DNA from 4 places in the uncultured Zoogloea sp. genome. Region 3 is predicted to be linked to each of the others. Evidence: predicted binding sites of a transcription regulator. Region 3 holds the regulator's gene; each other region holds the start of a gene.
What was found. Region 3 encodes sigma-54, which starts transcription at its own class of promoters, with help from an activator protein. Its sites were predicted from a motif close to TGGCACGCTTNCTGCTNA; they were not measured.
Positions count from the first base shown of each region.

Region 1: the regulator sigma-54 is predicted to act here: its motif matches at 1,692-1,709, upstream of Q0672_RS08965 (GntP family permease).
Region 2: the regulator sigma-54 is predicted to act here: its motif matches at 1,544-1,561, upstream of Q0672_RS21140 (ammonium transporter).
Region 4: the regulator sigma-54 is predicted to act here: its motif matches at 2,169-2,186, upstream of Q0672_RS12500 (circularly permuted type 2 ATP-grasp protein).

Region 1 is NZ_CALAYQ010000070.1:19,998-23,681, forward strand. Features, by position in the region: gene Q0672_RS08960 (acyl CoA:acetate/3-ketoacid CoA transferase) at 1-220, opposite strand, end outside; gene Q0672_RS08965 (GntP family permease) at 253-1,653, opposite strand; gene Q0672_RS08970 (sigma 54-interacting transcriptional regulator) at 1,820-3,250, opposite strand; gene Q0672_RS08975 (hypothetical protein) at 3,306-3,684, opposite strand, start outside.
Region 2 is NZ_CALAYQ010000196.1:7,642-11,325, forward strand. Features, by position in the region: gene Q0672_RS21130 (prepilin-type N-terminal cleavage/methylation domain-containing protein) at 1-303, opposite strand, end outside; gene Q0672_RS21135 (ferredoxin--NADP reductase) at 614-1,399, shown strand; gene Q0672_RS21140 (ammonium transporter) at 1,590-2,792, shown strand; gene Q0672_RS21145 (methyl-accepting chemotaxis protein) at 3,104-3,684, shown strand, end outside.
Region 3 is NZ_CALAYQ010000024.1:28,897-32,580, forward strand. Features, by position in the region: gene ptsN (PTS IIA-like nitrogen regulatory protein PtsN) at 1-247, opposite strand, end outside; gene raiA (ribosome-associated translation inhibitor RaiA) at 403-726, opposite strand; gene Q0672_RS02380 (RNA polymerase factor sigma-54) at 743-2,200, opposite strand; gene lptB (LPS export ABC transporter ATP-binding protein) at 2,216-2,938, opposite strand; gene recX (recombination regulator RecX) at 2,925-3,374, opposite strand; gene recA (recombinase RecA) at 3,403-3,684, opposite strand, start outside.
Region 4 is NZ_CALAYQ010000100.1:32,297-35,980, forward strand. Features, by position in the region: gene Q0672_RS12495 (ATP-binding protein) at 1-1,754, opposite strand, end outside; gene Q0672_RS12500 (circularly permuted type 2 ATP-grasp protein) at 2,231-3,649, shown strand; gene Q0672_RS12505 (alpha-E domain-containing protein) at 3,651-3,684, shown strand, end outside.

The sequences.
Region 1 (3,684 bases), on a different contig from region 3:
TGCGGGGGGCGCCGAGGCCGTGCATGTCCTCGCCTTCGGTCTCGAGGAAGTATTCCTCGAGGGCGACGGCGATGTTCTCGGGAAAGCCGATGCCGACGAAGCCGCCGGTGGCGACGGTGTCTCCGTCGCGGATCAGGCGCACGGCTTCGCGGGCCGAGACGATCTTGCCGTTGCCGGCGGTGGGTAGCGCGGTGGTGACGGGGTTCTGGCTGGTGTTCATGGTGACTCCTGTGCCTGAAGATCCGCCGCGTCTCAGACGAGGCCGGTGAGGTAGTAGGTGGCGATGATCGCAAAGACCGCGCTGGTCTTGATCATCGTGATCGCAAAGATATCCTTGTAGGCCACCTTGTGGGTGAGCCCGGTGACGGCCAGCAGGGTGATGACCGCGCCGTTGTGGGGCAGGGTGTCCATGCCGCCGGAGGCCATCGAGGCGACCCGGTGCAGCACTTCCAGCGGAATGCCGGCGGCGTTGGCGGCGCTGATGAAGGTTTCGGACATGGCGGCCAGCGCGATGCCCATGCCGCCCGAGGCCGAGCCGGTGATGCCGGCCAGGGTGGTGACGGTGATGGCTTCGTTGATCAGCGGGTTGGGGATCACCTTGAGGGCGTCGGCCACCACCAGGAAGCCCGGCAGGGCGGCGATCACGGCGCCGAAGCCGTATTCGGACGCGGTGTTCATCGAGGCCAGCAGCGCACCGCTGACGGCGGCCTTGGTGCCTTCGGCAAAGCGCGCCGCGACGGTCTTCCAGGCGAACGCCATGACGGTGAGGATGCCCACCAGCAGCGCGCCTTCCACTGCCCAGATGGCGGCGATCTTGGAGACGTCCTGCACCACCGGCGCGGCCTTGCCGATCACCGCGGGGATGAAGCTGTGGCTCTTGCCGTAGATGGTCGGGATGAGGTCGGTGAACAGCTTGTTGGTCACGCCCACCAGCACCAGCGGCAGGATGGCGAGGATCGGGTTGGCCAGCTTTTCCTTGTCGTCGAAGGGTTCGGGTTCGTTCACCAGGTTGGTGCCGTAACCTTCACCGGCTGCGGCAGCGGCGCGGCGACGCCATTCCAGGTAGGCCATGCCGAGCACGAAGATGAAGATCGAGCCGATCACGCCCAGCACCGGGGCGGCGTAGATGTTGGTCTTGAAGAAGGTGGTCGGGATGACGTTCTGGATCTGCGGCGTGCCGGGCAGGGAATCCATCGTGAACGAGAAGGCGCCCAGGGCGATGGTGCCGGGGATCAGGCGCTTGGGAATGCCGCCCTGGCGGAACATCTCGGCCGCGAAGGGATACACCGCGAACACCACCACGAACAGCGACACGCCGCCGTAGGTGAGCAGCGCGCACACCAGCACGATGGAGAGCATCGCCCGCTCGGCGCCCACCAGCTTGATGACCGACGAGACGATGGATTTGGAGAAGCCGGAGAGCTCGATGACCTTGCCGAAGATGGCGCCGAGCAGGAAGACCGGGAAGTAGTTTTTGACGAAGCCGACCATCTTGTCCATGAAGAGGCCGGTGAACATCGGGGCGACGAGGGTCGGGTCGGTGAAGAGAACCGCGCCGAGGGCCGCCACCGGCGCGAAGAGGATGACGCTGTAGCCCCGGTACGCGATGTACATCAGGAAGCACAGCGAGGCTAATACGATCAGGAATGACATGGTTGGAATCTCCTCCGTTATGGGTTTGCGGCGATGTATGCGCAGAAACCATGCCAGTGTTTTTACTTATTGATTCATAAGGAAAACATATTTTTGCTGCGGTGCATTGTGTCCGTGGCGCCGGGCAGGGTGTCTGGTGCCTCGGACAGGTGTCGCGGTGTTGTCGTCAGGTGTTGGCGGCGCTGCCGAGGCCAAGGGCGGCGATCTTCTCGTACAGCGAGGCGCGGGAGATGCCCAGTATGCGCGCAGCCTGGGCCTTGTTGCCGCCTGCATTGGCGATGGCGTCGACGATGGCCCGGCGCTCGGCGTCCTGCTGGATCTGGTCGAGGGTGCGCGTGGGGCTGGCTTTGGCCGGGGCGGGCGTGGCCCGTGCTGCGGCGGGCAGCAGGTGCTCGAAATCCCGGGCTTCGAGCCGGTCGGCGTCGGATAGCAGGAGCGCCCGTTCGAGCATGTTGGAGAGCTCGCGCACATTGCCCAGCCAGGTGTAGCCGGCGAGGCAGGCGACGGCTTCGGCAGACAGGCTGCGGGGCGGTTCGCCCAGCTGGCGGGCGATGCTGTCGGTGAGGCATTCGGCAATCAGCGGCAGGTCGTCGATGCGCTCGCGCAGGGGCGGCACGTCGAGGGTCATCACGTTGAGCCGGTAGAACAGGTCGGCGCGGAAGCGGCCTTCGTCCACCTCATGCTGCAGCTTGCGGCTGGTGGCGGCGATGATGCGCACATCGATGGGGATGAGCCGGTTGGAACCCACCGGCTCGATCTCCTTCTCCTGCAGGGCCCGCAGGAGCTTGGCCTGCAGCGCCGGCGACATGTCGCCGATCTCGTCGAGGAACAGGGTGCCGCCCTGGGCGAGCTCGAACTTGCCGCTGCGGCCCTTGCGGTCGGCGCCGGTGTAGGCGCCGGGGGCGACGCCGAAGAACTCGGCTTCGAGCAGGGTTTCGGGGATCGCGGCGATGTTCACCGCCACGAAGGGGCCGTCGGCCCGGGGGCTGGCGGCGTGGATGGCCTGGGCGAGGAGCTCCTTGCCGGTACCCGTCTCGCCGAGGATCAGCACCGGCGAGACGGCCCGGGCGGCGCGCCGGGCCTTGTCCTTGACCGCCACGCAGGCCGGGCTGGTGCCCACGAAGCTGGCGAAGGTGTAGCGGGTGCGGCGGGCTTCGTCGAGCTTGCGGCGGGTGTCGGCGAGTTCGAGGCGGAGGTTCTGGAAGCGCGACAGCAAGGGGGCGAGCTGGCGCGGGTCGTCGAAGATCATCACCCCCACGCCGCCGATGATCTCACCGGCGCTGTCGCGCACCGGCAGGCGCATCACCACGAAGGATTCGCTGCCGAACTCCATCACGTCGAGCATGATGGGCTTGCCGCTGGCCACCACGTTGCGCATCAGGCTGTTGGGGATCACGTCCTCGACCGGTAGGCCGATCACCGAGGCCGGATCGGCGATGCCCAGGTGGCGCGGGTACTGCTCGTTCATCCACACGATGCGGGCTTCGCGGTCGACGATCAGGATGCCCTCGGAGAGCTCGGAGAAGGCGGCCAGCAGCGTGTCGTTCACGTGCCGGCGGATGCGTTCGGCCTCCGCGGCGAAGGGTGCTGGTGCCATCGGTCTCCTGCCTCGTTCTTGTTCTCGTTCGTCAAGCATAGCGCACCTGACGTGGCTAATGCCTGCGCGGCTGCAGACCGATCTCGATGGCGGTCTGCGGGCCGATCAGCGTGTCGGCGAGGCTGTCCGGCTCTTCGGCACGGCCTTCGGCAACCGGGATGCGCCCGGCCATGATCTCGGCCAGGGCCTGGGGGTGGCGCGGCTGGCGGTCGGGCTCGGCGTAGCCGTCGGGGAAGACCGGCTGCAGGGTTTGAGAATCGTATTTGTCGGTGGCGCCGAGGGTGTGGAGCAGCTCGTGGGCGATCACCACCGCGTTGCGCTGGCGCTCGTCGCGGCTGGCGAAGACTTTCACCACGCCGATCAGCCCTTTCTCGAGGCCGAGGGAGTGGTCGAGCTGGGGCGTCCGGGCCGGGTCGTGGTAGAGCACGAACAGG
Region 2 (3,684 bases), on a different contig from region 3:
AATTGCGGTGATCACACCATCAGCGACATCCACACTGGCAACGTGTCCGGAGGTCGCAGTTTTTGCGGGAATCGACCAGCCATCACCAGACTTGTTAGCCGAACACCCAGTCGCCGAATTGTTGTTGTTCTGGATGCACAATTCGACAGCGCTCTTAAAGGCGCCGGTGGCGGAGATCACTTCAGTGAAGCGGGCCTTGCGCTGGAACTGCTGGTACTGGGGAACCGCGATCGCAGCCAGGATGCCGATGATGGCCACGACGATCATGAGTTCGATAAGAGTGAAACCGCCTTGCTTTTTCATGTGCGTATCTCCAAGAGATTATAGGTATTTCGAAGCGGGCCAGAGACCCGACTGCACTCTTATAGGCAAGGCCCATGCCAAAAAAAGATGGACCCAACCGATTCCATATAAATCAAGGACGTGATGACCACATCGCACTCCCCATCCGCCCCACCGGCCAGAACAGACAGCGCCAATAGTGACAATTCTCGTCACTCCGCTGCCGTAATGCGTCAGCCATAATCCCGGCGACACGCCCTGAGCGGAACGATTGGGCGTCGGCAACGGTCTTTCCCGTGAGGCACCACCTTTCCCCCCACGGAGCCCCCCCATGGACGACGTTGCCGACACGAACAGCCGCAGCACGACCGCCACTATCATCTGGATACACCGCTGGAGCCCCAGGCTGCTGTCGTTCCGGCTGACCCGTGAGCCCGGTTTTCGCTTCGTGCCGGGGCAGTTTGCGCGGCTCGGTCTATATAAGGAGAACGGTGCGCCGGTGTGGCGGGCCTATTCGATGACCTCCGCCACCTGGGACGAGCACCTGGAGTTCTACTCCATCGTGGTGCCGGACGGCGCCTTCACGTCTCAGCTCGAAAAGCTGGGCGTGGGTGACAGCGTGATGATCGAGCGGGCGGCCAACGGTTTCTTCACCACCAACCGCTTTGCAGACGGTCGCGACCTGTGGATGCTTGGCACCGGCACCGGCCTCGCGCCCTATCTATCGATACTGCAGGACGAGACCACCTGGCAGCGCTTCGAGCGCCTGATCCTCGTCCACTGCGCCCGTGTGGCCGAAGACCTCGCCTATCAGGACGAGATCGCCGCGCTGCGCCAGCACCCCCTGTGGGCCGAGCACGGCCACAAGCTCGTTTATCAGCCGGTCGTCACCCGCGAGTCGGCGCCCGGCGCCCTTCATGCGCGTATCCCGGATCTGATCCGCAGCGGCCAGCTCGAAGCCGCCGTTGGCCTTCCCTTCACCGATGCCGACTCCCGCTTCATGATCTGCGGCAGCCCCGACATGGTGCGCGACACTCACAAGGCCCTGATGGAACGGGGTTTTCGTCTCAGCCGGCTGGCCGCCCCCGGCCACATCGCGGTCGAGAACGCCTGGTAAACGCACGGTTTCGGGGTTCAATGCACCACGCTTGCGCCTGATTTTGGTGCAGACGGACGTAAAGCGCACGGTTTAAGTGCGACAACTTCGTGCAAGCTTCATGTCAAGCTTATGAATTGATTGAAATTTTTGATAAATCAAAACTGGCACAGCACCTGCTTGGTGCTCCGCTTCGATTTTGGAGCCCAAAATGGAGCAATCAAGCAACGCCAGTAATGTTCTCTTCGTGCTGCTCGGCGCCATCATGGTGCTGGCGATGCACGCAGGTTTCGCTTTCCTCGAGGTCGGCACCGTCCGCAAGAAGAACCAGGTCAACGCGCTGGTCAAGATCCTGACCGACTTCTGCGTGTCGGCCATCGCCTACTTCTTCATCGGCTACACCGTGGCCTACGGGGTCAATTTCTTCTCCGGTGCCGAAGTGCTGGCCCAGAAGAGCGGCTACGAGATGGTGAAGTTCTTCTTCCTGCTCACCTTCGCGGCGGCCATCCCGGCGATCATCTCCGGCGGCATCGCCGAGCGGGCCAAGTTCCACCCCCAGAGCATCGCCACCTTCCTGCTGGTCGGCTTTGTGTATCCCTTCTTTGAAGGCATCGCCTGGAACGACAACTTCGGCATCCAGCCCTGGCTCGAAGCCGCCACTGGCGCCAAGTTCCACGACTTCGCCGGCTCGGTGGTGGTGCATGCCGTGGGTGGCTGGATCGCCCTGCCCGCCGTGCTGCTGCTGGGCGCCCGCCGCGGCCGCTACACCAAGGATGGCAACGTGGCGGCCCACCCGCCTTCCAACATCCCCTTCCTGGCCCTCGGCGCGTGGATCCTCACCGTCGGCTGGTTCGGCTTCAACGTGATGTCCGCCCAGACCCTCGACAAGGTGAGCGGCCTCGTCGCCCTCAACTCGCTGATGGCGATGGTCGGTGGCACCCTGGCGGCGATGGTGCTGGGCAAGAACGACCCGGGCTTCATCCACAACGGCCCCCTGGCCGGCCTGGTCGCCGTATGTGCCGGTTCCGACCTGATGCACCCGATCGGCGCGCTGGCCACCGGGACCGTCGCCGGCGTGCTGTTCGTGCAGCTCTTCACCGTCACCCAGAACCGCTGGAAGATCGACGACGTGCTCGGCGTGTGGCCGCTGCACGGCCTGTGCGGCGCCTGGGGCGGCATTGCCGCGGGCATCTTCGGCACCACGGCGCTGGGTGGCCTTGGTGGGGTAAGCGTCGTGGCCCAGGTAGCCGGCACCCTGGCCGGCATTGTCATCGCGCTGGCGGGCGGCACCATCGTGTATGGCACGCTGAAGACCCTCATCGGCATCCGCCTCGATCCGGAAGAGGAATTCGAAGGCGCCGACCTGACGATCCACAAGATCACCGCCACGCCGGACCGGGAAACCCACTGGTAAGCCCGCGCTGCAGCGATCCTCCCCAGCAAGGCCCGGTTTCGACCGGGCCTTGTGCATTTCAGGGCCGGTTTTCCGGGCGCAACCCAGCCGTCACCACGCCCGCATGCTCACGCCCGACATCGCCCAATCGAAATGAGTATGAGAATACTAATCGATTACGCTTCAGGCAGGCGCCAAAAGCGGCCATCCGTCACACCCTCGTGCATCCGAAACGCAGGCCAGCTCAAGATTTCCGCCGAGCGGCCGTAGCAGGATCACCTATTACTTTAGTAATAAATCGAGGACGCCCATCGACGGCGTGGGGGAGCACGATGAAATCGATCAACCGGATGTCCCTGAGTCACCAGTTCGTGGGTGCATCCATTCTGCTGGGCGGGCTGGTCATACTCGGACTGGCGCTGTTTGTCTCGTCCTACACCTACCGCCTTGGCCTGGAGCACGCCGAGCGGGAGGTGAAGGGCCACATCCACGGCCTGCGCCAGCTGGTGGACACCACCCACGAGATCAGCGTGGGCCTGACCGACAAGGTGTCGGCGATCTTTCTGTCCCACTTTCCCGAACCCTTCGTGCTCCGCCCCGACCGCACGGTCATGGTGGGCACGGCGGAAACGCCGAACCTCGAATACCAGGGCAAGCCGGTCAATCTCGACTTCACCAGCGTCGACGCGTTCGCGCGCAGCTCGGGCGGCGTTGCGACGGTGTTCGTGCGCAAGGGCGACGACTTCGTGCGGGTGAGCACCTCGCTCAAGACTGACGCCGGCGAGCGGGCCGTGGGCACCGCGCTCGCCGCCGACCATCCCGCCACGGCCAAGCTCATCGCCGGGGAAACCTATCTGGGCGTCGCCAAGCTCTTCGGCCGCCAGTACATGACCAAGTACACCCCCGCCCGCGA
Region 3 (3,684 bases):
GACGCATGAAGGCGCCCAGCGCGTCCTTGAGGCCCTTGATGCGTCCGTGGGGAATCGCGATGCCCTGCCCGAGACCGGTCGAGCCGAGCTTCTCGCGGGCAAACAGGCTGTCGAAGACGGTGCTCCGGGCGATGCCGTGATTGTTCTCGAACAGCAGGCCGGCCTGCTCGAAAGCACGCTTCTTGCTGCTCGCCTCGAGGCCGACGACCACATTGGCTGGAGGCAGAAGTTTGGCGATGAGGTTCATGGGCGGGACGCTCCTGTACGCGGTGGGACCGGGACAGGTTTCCGGGAACGAATCTGGAAAATCCGGGGGCGGGTGCCGCCGGGGCCGTTGTGTCAGTTGGGGCGCATTATAGCCACAACGGTCCCGGGGAGAAGGGGATTACTTGGGGCCGAAGATCAGGATTCGGCGAGGTGCTGCTTCAGGGAGTCATGGCCGTGATCGGAGGCCTTGTCCTTGTACTTCAGAACCTGGCGGTCGAGCTTGTCGGTCAGGGCGTCGATGGCGGCATACATGTCGGCATCCTCGCTCTCGACGTGGATGTCCTTGCCACGCACGTGAACGGTGACTTCGGCCTTCTGACGCAGCTTTTCCACCGAGAGGATCACGCCGACGCTGGTGACGTTGTCGAAATGACGGATCACGCGATCGAGCTTGGAGGTGACGTATTCGCGGATGGCCGGCGTAACTTCGACGTGATGCCCCGTGATGTTGAGGTTCATGGTTCTTACCTTTCTGTCAGATGGTTTTGCGCAGACTGACCGGCGGGATATCGAGGGACTCGCGACACTTTGCGATGGTCCTGCGTGCCACGACGATACCCTGCTGGCCCAACAACTCGGCAATCTTGGCGTCGGACAAGGGTTTCTTCTTGTCTTCCGCGGCTACCAGCTGGCGAATCAGCGCCCGAATCGCCGTCGAGGAAGCCGCCCCACCGGTGTCGGTGGCGACGTGACTGCCGAAAAAATGTTTGAACTCGAAAATGCCTCTTGGTGTGGCCATGTACTTCTGGGTGGTCACCCGCGAGACGGTGGACTCGTGCAATTCCAACTGTTCGGCGATTTCACGCAGTGTCAGAGGGCGCATCGCCACATCGCCATAATCGAAGAACTGACGCTGCCGGTCAACGATCGCTTGCGACACACGCTGGATGGTGTCGAAGCGCTGCTGAACGTTCTTGATGAGCCAGCGGGCTTCCTGCAGGTGATTGGACAGGGAGCCACTGGCGCCGCGGTTGTCCCGCAGGATCTGGGCATAAAGCTGGTTGATGCGCAGCTTGGGCATCGCATCCGGGTTGAGGTTAACAACCCAGGTGTTGCGGACCTTGCGGACGATGACATCCGGAACCACGTAGCGGATGTCGGACTGGGCGAAGCGGGCGCCGGGCCGGGGGTTGAGGTCGAGGATCAGGGCGTGGGCTTCGCGCAGCTCGTCGTCGGTGCAGCGCAGGGCGCGCTTGAGCTTGAGGTAGTCGCGGGCGGCGAGGAGTTCGAGGTGTTCGGCGACGATGGCCAGCGCCAGCTCGCGTTCGCGGCTGGGCGGCAGGGCGCGCAGCTGCAGGCCGAGGCATTCGCCGATGTCGGCAGCGCCGATCCCGCAGGGGTCGAGGCTCTGGATGTGGCGCAGGGCGATCGTGAGGTCGTCCAGATCCACTTCGAGCTCGGGCGGGAGTAGCGGAAGGAGGTCTTCGAGGGCCTGGCTGAGGTAGCCGTCGTCGTCGAGGGCCTCGATCATGAAGCGGGTGAGGGCGCGATCCCGGTCGGACAGCTGGGTGAGGGCGATCTGGGCGTCCAGGTGGTCGCGCAGGGTGGTGACCGTGGCCTGGAGATCCTGGAAATCGTTGTCGTCATCATCGTCCCGCGAGCCGCTGCCGGAGCCCTGCCAGTCGCCGCCTTCGGCGAAGTCGAACTCCCGGTCGGTGTCGCGCTCGCGCTGGTCGGATTCGCGGGCCTGCTCCTGCTCGCGCTCATGGGCGGCCTCGCTGCCGGCGGGGGCGGCCGGGCCGGGGGCTTCGAGACGGCTGGAGCCGAGGTTCGATTCCGGCTCGTCCCGCTCGATCATCGGGTTCTCGAGGAGGATCTTCTCGATCTCCTGGTTGAGCTCGAGGGTCGATAGCTGCAGCAGCTTGATGGACTGCTGTAGCTGCGGGGTGAGCGCGAGATGTTGGGAGAGTTTGAGCTGGAGGCTGGGCTTCATGACAACAATGATGCCTTAAAGCCGGAAGTGCTCGCCGAGGTAAACCTGACGGACCTGTTCATTCCGGACGATGTCTTCCGGGCGGCCGCTGGCCAGCACTTCCCCGGCATTGATGATGAAGGCGCGGTCGCAGATGCCGAGGGTTTCGCGGACGTTGTGGTCGGTGATGAGGACGCCGATGCCCTTTTCCTTGAGGAAGCGGATGATCTTCTGGATGTCGATCACGGCGATCGGGTCGACGCCAGCGAAGGGCTCGTCGAGGAGGATCAGCCGCGGGTCGGAGGCGAGGGCGCGGGCGATCTCGCAGCGCCGGCGCTCGCCGCCGGAGAGGGAGATCGCGGTGTTGTCGCGCAGGTGTTCGATGCCCAGCTCGCCGAGGAGCTGTTCGAGGCGTTCGGCCATTTCGGCCTTGCTGAGCTTCTGCAGTTCGAGCACGGCCTGAATGTTCTCGGCCACGGTGAGCTTGCGGAAGACGCTCATCTCCTGGGGCAGGTAGGACAGGCCGAGGCGGGCGCGCTGGTGGATCGGGCGATGGGTCAGCACCTGGTCGTCGAGGGTGATCTCGCCGCCATCGGCGACCACCAGGCCGACGATCATGTAGAAGCAGGTCGTCTTGCCGGCGCCGTTGGGGCCGAGCAGGCCGACCACTTCGCCACTGCCGACGTCGAAGGAGACGTCGTGGACGACGGTGCGGGCCTTGTACTTCTTGCGCAGGTTGCTGACTTTAAGCAGGCTCATCGCCGGGGTGTTCTTTCAGGACTCTACGAATGATTTCGGTCGAGAAGCCGCGACCTTGAAGAAAACGCGCCTGGCGCGCCCATTCTCGCGCGTCTGCCGGTGCTGCGGCGAACTTTCGGCGATGGATGTCGCAGGCGCGTTCGAATTCACTTTCCGGACAGTTGTCGGCAATGGCCAGGCCGATCTGCTCGGCGTCGACGCCGCGCCGGGCGAGCTCGCTCTTGAGCCGGGAGGCGCCGAAGCGGGCCGCCTTGGCGCGCACGTAGGCATCGGCGAAGCGGGCGTCGGAGAGGAGGCCAAGCTCGACCAGACGGTCGAGTTCGGCGCTCACCTCTTCCTCGCTGCCGAGGGTGCCCAGCTTGCGGGCGAGCTCGGCGCGGGAATGCTCCCGCTGGGCCAGGCAGCGCAGGGCCCGCTCATGCAGACTGGTGGCCATGGACGACGGTGTTTCCTGCCGGAGACGTTCAGGCTGCCGCGGCGGGGGCGGCGGGCGTGATCACGGCCATCTCAGGCAGCCCGACGGCGACGCGGATCTTGTTTTCGATCTCGCGGGCGATGTGCGGGTTGCTCTTGAGGAATTCGCGGGCGTTGTCCTTGCCCTGGCCGATCTTCTCGCCGTTGTAGGCGTACCAGGCGCCGGACTTGTCCACGAACTTGTGCTGGACGCCCAGGTCGATGATCTCGCCCTCGCGGGAGGTGCCTTCGCCGTACAGGATGTCGAACAGGGTTTCGCGGAACGGGGGCGC
Region 4 (3,684 bases), on a different contig from region 3:
TGGGGCAGCCGGCCGATCATTTCCAGTTCGCGGATGCGGCGGGTGGTGTCGTAGCCGTCGAGCAACGGCATCTGGCCGTCCATCAGGATCAGGTCGAAGGGGCGGCGTTCGAGCAGTTCGAGGACTTCGACCCCGTTGGCTGCGGTGGTGACTTCGCAGTGGAACTGCGCCAGCTGGGCGGTAGCGAGCACCTGGCTGAGGGCGTCGTCATCGGCGACGAGCACCCGCAGGCCGGCCAGCTGCGTGGCGCTCTCGCGGGTGTCGAGGGGGTGGGCCGGCGCGGAGGCGGGTTCGGCGGCTGCGCTCTGCACCGGCGCGCTGATCGTGAACCAGAAGTTCGACCCTTCGCCCGGCGTGCTCTCCACGCCAATCTCGCCGCCCATCAGATCCACCAGCTGCTGGCAGATCGCGAGGCCCAGCCCGGTGCCGCCAAAACGCCTGGCGTAGGAGCTGTCGGCCTGGGTGAAGGGGGTGAACAGCCGCGGCAGCACGGCGGGTTCGATACCGATGCCGCTATCGCGCACACTGAAATGGAAGAACGACAGCGGTGTGTCGCCGCCGCCATCCAGATACCGCTGATCGACGCTCAGCACGATCTCGCCACTGCTGGTGAATTTGATGGCGTTGGCGATGAGGTTGCCCAGTACCTGGCGCAGGCGGATCGGGTCGATCTTGGCCGAAGGCGGCAGATCGCGGGCGATGTGACAGCGGATCATCAGGCCCTTGTCGGCCGCCTGAAACTGAAAGAAGGCGGCGATATCCTCGATGATCTCCCGCGGGTTGCACCACACCGCTTCCACGTCCATGCGGGCGGCTTCGAGCTTGGAGAAATCGAGGATGTCGTTGATCACCCGCATCAGGCTGTCGGCCGAAATGCGAATGTGGCGCAGGAGGTGCTGCTGCTCCTCGTCGAGCCGGGTGAAGGCGAGGAGATCGGCCATGCCGATGACGCCGTTCATCGGGTTGCGGATCTCGTGGCTCATGGTGGCGAGGAACATGGATTTGGCCCGGCTGGCTTCCTCGGCGGAATCCCGCGCCTCCAGCAACTGGGTGTGGCCGCTCTCGATCTGGTCGAGCATGGCGTTGAAACCGTGCATCAGCGTGCCAATCTCATTGCATCCGACCGGCGCTGCGCGCACGCTGTAGTCACCGGTGTGGGTGACCTTGCCAATGTGTTGGGCGAAGTCCTCGATCGGCGCGGCGATCAGCCGCTGGAGGCGGGCGGCCAGCAGCCACGCGAGGAGCCCGGCAGCCACGAGGATGATCGCGGCGGTGGCGATCCGCTCGCGGATCAGGCGATTGAGGGGAGAGAGGTCGAAGTACGCCTCGATGGTGCCGAGATCGCGGTTGCCGGCGCGGATGGGCCGGGCGATCTCGAGGAAGGGCGCATCGGTCAGTGCCAGCAGCGGTCGGGCGCCAGCGTCCAGGGGCACATCGGGGCCGGGCTTGTCGGCATGGTGGCTGGCGATGGCGGAGAGGAAGTCGGCGTGGTTGGCCAGCGGGCTGCGGTAGCGGGCGAACTCGCCGCCGGCGGCATCGTGGATGGTGACGGCGATTACGTCCCGGTCGGCGCCCAGCACGGCCAGCATCTCGGCAGCCTCGGCCGGCGCGCCGCGCAGCAGGGCATCGCTGGTGTGCAGACCGACGAGGCGCGTGAGCCGCTCGGCACTCTCGTGGCGTGCGTCGGCTGCGGCGTCCACTTCGCCCACGACGAGACACAGCAGCGCGACGATCAGCGCGAGCGAGGTCGTCACAAAGGCAATCAGCACCACCTGGTGCTTGATCGGAAGCTCATGGAGGCTGCGTCTGAGACGACTGAAGAACGGCGGCGAAGCGGTCGGCAAGATGGACGGACTTGGGCGGTGGAACGTTTGCGGGGGGGATTTCACAAAATGGGGAAATCCCAGTCTGCAGGCGGGATTGTAACGAGTGAACCTATAACTAAAGAAATAGATTTTTCGAACGTGACGATACAGATTTGGCACCCCGGCACACGCGTCCGTGTCGCTCGGATGCCGGATGCGCTCCCCTTACCCGGACGGCAAGCGCCGACGGTCACGCACCGAGATGCAGCGCCTCGATTCCCCATGCCGGTGCGGTGGCACCAAAGCGGTGCAGGACAGCCCCGAATAGGGGGATGAATTTTGGTTTTATCTCGACTTTTTTCTTGGCACGCTTCTAGCTACACAAAAAGTGGTATTTCCGCCTCACAACATGACAGGGCACAGAGATGGCCATCACAAAATTCTTCAATGAAATGACTGCGGACGACGGGAGCGTTCGTGAGCATTACGCGGCATACGCCAAGTGGCTCAGCGACACTCCGGCTGACCGAATCGCGCGTAAGCGTGCGGAGGCCGACTCCCTGTTCCATCGCTACGGCATCACCTTCGCGGTGTACGGTGAAGAATCCGGAACCGAGCGTCTGATTCCCTTCGACATCATCCCGCGCATCATTCCCGCCCAGGAATGGAAGGGCCTCGAGGCCGGGATGCGCCAGCGGGTCAAGGCGCTCAACGCCTTCATCCACGACATCTACCACGACCAGGAAATCCTGAAGGCCGGGCGCATCCCCAAGGAGCAGGTGCTCAACAACGCTCAGTACCGCCCCGAAATGCAGGGCGTGGATGTGCCGTGCAACGTCTATGCGCACATCGCCGGGGTGGACGTGGTGCGCGCCGGCGCCGGTGAGTTCTACGTGCTGGAAGACAACCTGCGGGTGCCGTCGGGCGTGTCGTACATGCTCGAAGACCGCCGGATGATGATGCGGCTGTTTCCCGAGCTGTTCGCTCGTCACCGCATCGCGCCGGTCGAGCACTATCCGGACATGCTGCTGCACACCCTGCGCAGCGTCGCGCCCAAGGGCGTGGATGATCCGACGGTGGTCGTGATGACGCCGGGCGCCTACAACAGCGCCTACTTCGAGCACGCCTTCCTCGCCCAGCAGATGGGCGTCGAGCTGGTCGAAGGCCAGGATCTGTTCGTGCGCGACGATCAGGTCTTCATGCGCACCACCCAGGGCCCGCGCCGGGTGGACGTGATCTACCGCCGCGTGGATGACGACTTCCTCGATCCCACCGCCTTCCGCAAGGATTCGATGATCGGTGTGCCGGGCCTGCTCAATGCCTACCGCGCCGGACGGGTGACGCTCTCCAACGCCATCGGCACCGGCGTGGCCGACGACAAGTCGATCTACCCCTATGTGCCCGAGATGATCCGCTTCTATCTCGGCGAGGAGCCGATCCTCAACAACGTGCCCACCTACATGTGCCGCAAGCCGGAAGACCTGGCCTACACCCTGGCGCACCTGCCCGAGCTGGTGGTGAAGGAAGTCCACGGCGCCGGTGGCTACGGCATGCTGGTCGGCCCGGCCTCCACCAAGGAGCAGATCGAGACCTTCCGCAAGTACCTCGTGGCCAACCCCGAGAAGTACATCGCCCAGCCCACGCTGGCCCTTTCGAATTGTCCGACCTTCGTCGAGAGCGGCGTTGCGCCCCGACACCTGGATCTGCGTCCCTTCGTGCTCTCGGGCAGCGAAATGCGCCTGGTGCCGGGCGGGCTGACCCGCGTCGCACTGCGCGAAGGATCGCTGGTGGTGAACTCCTCGCAGGGCGGGGGCACCAAAGACACCTGGGTACTGGAGGCCTGACATGCTGAGCCGCACCGCCGACCATCTTTTCTGGA